3 regions of the Bradyrhizobium sp. USDA 241 genome follow, and region 1 is predicted to be linked to each of the others. Evidence: predicted binding sites of a transcription regulator. Region 1 holds the regulator's gene; each other region holds the start of a gene.

Region 1 (2,197 bases):
CTTTTGGAGGCGCAGGCCTCTATCAGGTGGAAGCACGCAACGTTCTGCTTCGTTGTAGGCAAATCTGCGGCTGCGTCCGCAAGCCGCGATCACATTATCTTTCCCGGATTCGATAGGAACAAAGCCGACGCCTGTGAATTCGGAAGGCGCGTGTCAGTGCCTCGCGGGCGCCGACCAGCCTGAGTATTGCCGCTCGCTTGCCGAATGGCGGTGCGATTGTATGGCAGTGGCTTACGTCGCCGATGCTGCGATCGGCGCCGCAACATCGTCCATGATAAGTCTGGCGCATCACGTCCCTTCGCACTCTCAGGCCGCGACGCGATGATGCGTTGTGCGGCGTGTCGAGGATGTGGCGCCGAAAGAGGGGGCCGGACCATCTGAGCAGAACCGGAAAAACCATCCAGCCGGAGCGGATAGCGATCCGCTCCAATAGATATCGAACGACCGCTCAATACTTGCGGTAAAGCCCGATCAGCTTGCCCTGGATCTTCACGCGGTTCGGCGGAAGAATACGGACCTCATAGGCGGCATTGGCGGGCTCGAGCGCGATAGAGGCGCCGCGGCGGCGGAAGCGCTTGAGCGTGGCTTCCTCGTCGTCGATCAGCGCTACCACGATGTCGCCGGTATCGGCGCTCTCGTTGCGCTGGATCAGCGCCATGTCGCCGTCGAGGATGCCGGCCTCGACCATCGAATCGCCGCGCACCTCGAGCGCGTAGTGCTCGCCCGAGCCGAGCATGTCGGGCGGCACGCTGATGGTGTGGCTGCGGGTCTGCAGCGCCTCGATCGGCGTGCCGGCCGCGATGCGGCCCATCACGGGCACCGCGACGGGACGCTCGCCCTCGTCCACAGGCGGGCTGGAGGTCGCGCGCACCTTGCCGAGATTGCCCTCGATGACGCTCGGCGTGAAGCCGCGGCGACTGCCGGCGGCGGCCTGCAGCTCGGGCAGCTTGATCACCTCGATGGCGCGGGCGCGGTTGGGCAGGCGGCGGATGAAGCCGCGCTCCTCGAGCGCAGTGATCAGGCGATGGATGCCTGACTTCGAGCGCAGGTCGAGCGCATCCTTCATCTCGTCGAAGGACGGCGGCACGCCGCTTTCCTTCAGACGTTCGCTGATGAATCGCAGAAGCTCGTATTGTTTGCGCGTCAACATCTCGACCAAAGTCCCCCGGTTGATGTCGTTCGAGTCCGAGACGAGGAAGTCAGCGATAAGCCGCTACATCCTCGAAACAAATCATGAACGGACACTATATGTTCGATATGTGTTCCGCAACTGCTTAATTTACGGTGAACAGAGCCAAGCTCGCGCGATGCGTGTGGCCGTGCAGCTCAGGCGGGCAGGCGCAACACCTCGCAAGGCGTGCCGGCCTCGGCCCTCGGCGCGAACGGTGCGCGCACGAGAAGTACCTGCGCCGCAGCGAGATTCGCAAGCAGAGAGGAGTCCTGATGGCTCACGGGAACGGCGACGAACGCGCCGTCGTCACGCTGTTTCAGGCGCGCACGCAGATAGTCCTCGCGCTGGTCGTTGGCATCGAGATCGCGGCCCAGCACGGCGCGCTCGCGGCGATGATGAATCACTGAACGGCCCGACAGCGCGCGAATCAGCGGCACCATGAACAGGAAGGCGCACACGTAAGACGACACGGGATTGCCGGGCAGGCCGATCACGCGCATTGCGCCGAGTCGTCCGTGCATCATCGGCTTGCCGGGCCGAATCGCGATCTTCCAGAACGACATCGAGATGCCTTCGTCCTTGAGCGCCTGCTGGACCAGATCGTGGTCGCCGACCGAGGCACCACCGGTCGTGATCAGGATGTCGGCGCCGCTCTCCCGGGCGCGACGGATGCCGGCGGAAGTGGCCTCCAGCGTATCGGCGGCAACGCCGAGGTCGATGGTCTCGGCGCCCTCGCTGCGGGCGAGCGCGTGCAGGGCATAGCCATTGGAATAGACGATCTGGCCGTGTCCGGGCGTGGTGCCGGGCATCACCAGCTCGTCGCCGGTGGCGAGGATCGCGACCCTCGGACGGCGGCAGACGGCGAGATGCGGGTGATTCATTCCGGCAGCCAGCGCGAGATCGCGCTCGGTGAGACGAGTTCCTCTGCGTAGGAGCACGTCGCCCTCAGAGAAGTCGACGCCGGCGGGGCGAATGTGCCGACCGGGAATCGCGGCTTCCTTGATCGTGATCTGCTTGCCGTCGGCA
Region 2 (2,197 bases), on a different contig from region 1:
AAGCGGTCGCACCAGTCGGCGATATCGCTGAGCGTCTTCGCATCGGCCACGATATCGGCATCGAACACCCTCAGGTCGGGACACATCGCCCGCGCATTGGCCAGGGGTTGGCCGATATACAGGCCGAGGCGCTCGGCGGCCTCGTCCAGCGCATGGATCACCAGCGCATTGTTGTCCTTGATGACGACGATATCAGGCTCATGATTGGCTTTACCCAGCCCGGCGCTGCCGAAAAACCGCTGGATCCGGTCGATGGGCAGGCGCGGCAGCCACAGGCTGAGGATACGTCGACGGTTCACTGAACTGGCACTCATCACAATTCCATTCCATGATCCACCGGCCACACGGGCCATGACGATTGCGCAAGAGTTCGGCATCGAACACCGGCGCGCCCCATGTGCTCCATGCCTGCCCCGGCGGTGAATGTGCCGCGCGCAGCATCCATCGCGTCTCCGCAGTCGAGGGCAAAGGTTGTGCGGCCATGCGCAGGAGCAACCCGGTGACGCCGGAAGATTGCGCGGCGAGCGTCAGCTTGCGGCTTGCCACGAGATCGAACTGTCTGATCTCGCCCCAGAGTTCGAGCACGACGGCGCCCAGCGCATCGCAGGCGAGCGCATCGGCCGAGGTGCGCAGCGCGCTCTCGACATCGGCGGCGCGCACCATCACCACGCGGCGCGGATCGAGGCCGAGTTCGGCTAGCCCGCTCATCGACAGCGCGCCCGTCTCTATCTCCGAAAAATCCTGCCGCACCCACAGCAGCGGCCGACGCGCGCTCACGCGTCCCGCAAGGCCCATGACGAAGCCGGTCGCGGCAGCGCCCTGACGCCCCTCGCAAAATACCTCGTGGATCGCCGCGCGCGCGAGCCCGCCCTTCAGCGCGCTGTCAGCCTCGCCATGGCCGAGCGCGACGCGATCGTGTTGATGCACGACCTCCGCCGTCTCGATGCGCTCGATCTGCCCGCGCAGGATCGCAAGCGCGCTGATGCGTGCCCCGCTCATGCTCGCCGCTCCTTCAGGAATTGGTGCCGTGGTCTTCAAAAGAAGAACCAGCGGCTGGCTCATTTGTTCATGATATGTTCTAATATAAAGCTAACGGGACCAGAAGAGTCAATCGAATTGGCGCTCGATCGGATTCGTGAGTTGAATCAAAGGGATTCAAGGATGGACGTACAACGCAAGCTGGAAATCCTGGCGGACGCCGCCAAATACGACGCATCCTGTGCCTCCAGCGGCACCGAGAAGCGGGATTCCAGCGACGGCAAGGGAATGGGCTCGACCGCGCCCGGCATGGGGATCTGCCATTCCTACGCGCCGGACGGACGCTGTATCTCGCTGCTCAAGGTGCTGCTGACCAATGCCTGCAATTACGATTGCCTCTATTGCGTCAACCGCGCCTCCTCGAACGTGCCGCGCGCCCGCTTCACCATCGACGAGGTCGTGAAGCTGACGCTCGACTTCTACCGGCGCAATTACATCGAGGGCCTGTTTCTCTCCTCCGGCATCATCCGCAGCCCCGATTACACCATGGAGCAGGTGGTCAGCGTCGCGCGCAAGCTGCGCGAGGAGCATCACTTCCGCGGCTACATTCACCTGAAGACCATTCCCGAAGCCGACGACGCGCTGATCGCGGAAGCCGGCAAATATGCCGACCGCCTCTCCATCAACATCGAGATGCCTGAGGAGACGAGCCTGCAGCAATTCGCGCCCGAGAAGGACGTTCGCGCGATCCGCCGCACCATGGGCCGGCTGCGGCTGAAGCTGGACGAGGCCGAGGACAGCCGCAGCGCAAAGACCAAGGCCAGGCCGCAGCGCTTCGCGCCGGCCGGCCAGAGCACGCAGATGATCGTCGGCGCCGACGCGGCCTCCGATCACACCATCCTGCACACCAGCGCCAATCTCTATGGCGCCTACCGGCTGCGGCGCGTTTATTACTCCGCCTTCAGCCCGATCCCCGATGCCAGCCGTGCCTTGCCCTTGGTGCAGCCGCCGCTGCTGCGCGAGCACCGGCTCTACCAGGCCGACTGGCTGATGCGGTTCTACGGCTTCGACGTCGGCGAGATCGTCGACGACAGCGCGATGCTGCCGCTCGACATCGATCCCAAGCTGGCCTGGGCACTCCGCCATCGCGACCGCTTCCCGCTCGACGTCAACCGCGCCAGCCGCGAGGAATTGCTGCGCGTGCCGGGCTTCGGCACCA
Region 3 (2,197 bases), on a different contig from region 1:
GCGCGCCAGCACGATGTGCTTGACGACATCGGCGAAGCTGCCGGCGTGGAAGGCGTGGCGGTAGTTCATGGCGGAGAGTTACGACATCGCGCGATGCTGCGCACCATAGTTCGCGCGTTGCGCCCCCGAAACGAGGATCGGAGCAGTCGGCCTCAACCGCCCCTGATCGGCGGCATCGTCACCTGGTCGCGGCGGCAGGCGCGGCGTTCGATCTCGTCGCAGGCGCGGAATTGTAGGTCCTTGCTGAGGCAGATGCGGACCTCGGACAGCCGTGTCCGGTTGCAGGTGACCGAGATGCTGGCATTGCTGAGGCCCGGATTGGCCTTGATGAAGGCCTCCTCGACCTCCGCCGGCGCTACGGTCTTGGCCTGCGACAGATCGAGATAGTCGGCCGGGATCTTGATCGCGGCGCGCGCTTTCCGGATCGTCTCGAAATAGCTGCGGCCCTCGAGCCCGGAGCAGGTGCCATGCTTGTCCCATTCGTTGAAGATCAGGCCCGGCGCCGGCATCAAATCGAGCATCGAGGACACGATGTTGCGATTCAGCCGCGGCGCCGGCCGCTGGCAATATTCCGGGAAGCCATTCTCATATTGCGGCCACAGCCCATGCACGACGAAAGCGTAGGGCCGTCCGCCGCACTGGATCTGGGAACGGCCGCCGCGCTCGGCCGCCTCTTCGCAGAACGAGGGCGACCATGACAGCGCGAGCACATAGAAGTCGAACTCGCCCGGCGCGTTCTGCCGCTTGTCCTGGGCTTTCGCGCCGCCGGCGAGCGCTGCCAGCCCGGCGGCGAGGGTCAGCGAGATCATCAGACGGGACAACGAACGCAATCTGGGATGAAACATGGCAACGCCCCTCAACTAGACTGTGCACGCAGCCTAGCAGGCAAAGAGAACATTTCAAGAACAAAATTCGAAGCGGCTGTCGTCGGCGGGTTGATCAGCCCGAATCAGTCGCTCTTCGGATCAGGGCCTGGCGGCGCGGCAGGCCGGATTGTAGGCCCAGTTGCGGTCGAGCCCGACCACGCACCATTCGACGCCATCGCCATAGCCGGCGAAGCCAGTATCCTCGGCGATCGAGAAGTGCACTTTGCGCACCTTGCCGTCATTGAGCATGGCCTCGCCGGTGCAAAAGCGGCGCGGAATGTTGTCGGACTGCCAGGGCCTGAAGGCGACCTCGCGAACGGCGGAGAAGCTGGTGATCTTCAACGAGGAATTCCAGAACGAGCTCTCTTTTTCCCAGAACTGGGTGGCGATCGTCGGCAGGGCCTTGTCGCAATCGACGACGGCGCCGTCGTAGCGCGGTCCGCTCAGCCAGAAATTCAGCTCCAGCGGATTGGCGGCCCTGGCCTCGCCGAGCGACAGCGCCCCGAACATGAGGCCGAGAAGGGCGGCAAAGCGAAGCGATTTCGGGGAGGGGGCGCGCATGGTCAATCCAGACTGCTTAGGTCTTGCGAAGCTCAGACGGTGCCGCGAAGGCCGGGGGAGGTCAAGTGCAGCGCGGCAACACTTGGCCAGGAGTTGACCAGGACGTCGCGGCCAACCGGGCTTCTGTTCTTTTCACTTCCGTCCCGGCACCGTAGACTGGCGCCAGCCAACTGGAGTGACGGGAATGCGAATCATTGCGGCCGCTGGCCTTCTTGCCCTGGGTATGATGGCGAGCCAGTCGGCGCGCGCCGATATCGTGCCGCCGTTCAAGGGCAACGACACCGGCGGGATCATCGCCTATTCGATGGCGACCCGGGTCGACGCGCGTCAGGTCGCTGTCGATCACTGCGCACGCTACGGCAAGGTCGCCAAATTCCTGGCGGTGCAGGGCTATGACGGCGGTTACATCTCTTTCGCCTGCCGCTGGGTGCCCTATGGTGCCGCCGAGCAACCGATCCGCACGCTGTACTGAGGCGCCGTCGAAGGTCCGCACTCTCAGCCGGGAGCCCTCCACATGAGGCGCAAACTCGCTTTGCTCGGCGCGGCCACTTGTCTCGTGTTGTCGGCAGGCACCGCGAGCGCCGACGATTTGCCGGTGCGCAAGGCTGGTCTTTGGGAAATGAAGCTGGTCACGACCGGCTCGCCGGTGCCCGAGATGACCATGCAGCACTGCACCGACGAGACCGTCGACAAGGAGATGAGCAACAACGTCTCCCCGATGGCCAAGCAGATCTGCGCCAAGCAGGAGATCAAGAAGACCGCGACCGGCT

Evidence for each region. The regulator LexA, encoded in region 1, represses DNA repair genes until DNA is damaged. The targets are predictions, from matches to a motif close to TGTTCNNNNTGTGTTCNG.
Region 2: ABIF91_RS02110 (ImuA family protein) is a predicted target of LexA. The motif match lies at 1,064-1,081, and genes of this name have one in related genera.
Region 3: ABIF91_RS10655 (ribonuclease T2 family protein) is a predicted target of LexA. The motif match lies at 891-908, and genes of this name have one in related genera.

What each region holds. Positions count from the first base shown of each region.
Region 1 covers NZ_JBMGPZ010000005.1:3,779,930-3,782,126, reverse strand. The annotation lists gene lexA (transcriptional repressor LexA) at 449-1,150, opposite strand; gene glp (gephyrin-like molybdotransferase Glp) at 1,327-2,197, opposite strand, start outside.
Region 2 covers NZ_JBMGPZ010000002.1:247,936-250,132, forward strand. The annotation lists gene ABIF91_RS02105 (Y-family DNA polymerase) at 1-314, opposite strand, end outside; gene ABIF91_RS02110 (ImuA family protein) at 211-999, opposite strand; gene ABIF91_RS02115 (putative DNA modification/repair radical SAM protein) at 1,162-2,197, shown strand, end outside.
Region 3 covers NZ_JBMGPZ010000004.1:197,668-199,864, reverse strand. The annotation lists gene ABIF91_RS10660 (23S rRNA (adenine(2030)-N(6))-methyltransferase RlmJ) at 1-69, opposite strand, end outside; gene ABIF91_RS10655 (ribonuclease T2 family protein) at 153-845, opposite strand; gene ABIF91_RS10650 (hypothetical protein) at 966-1,427, opposite strand; gene ABIF91_RS10645 (hypothetical protein) at 1,612-1,899, shown strand; gene ABIF91_RS10640 (DUF3617 domain-containing protein) at 1,942-2,197, shown strand, end outside.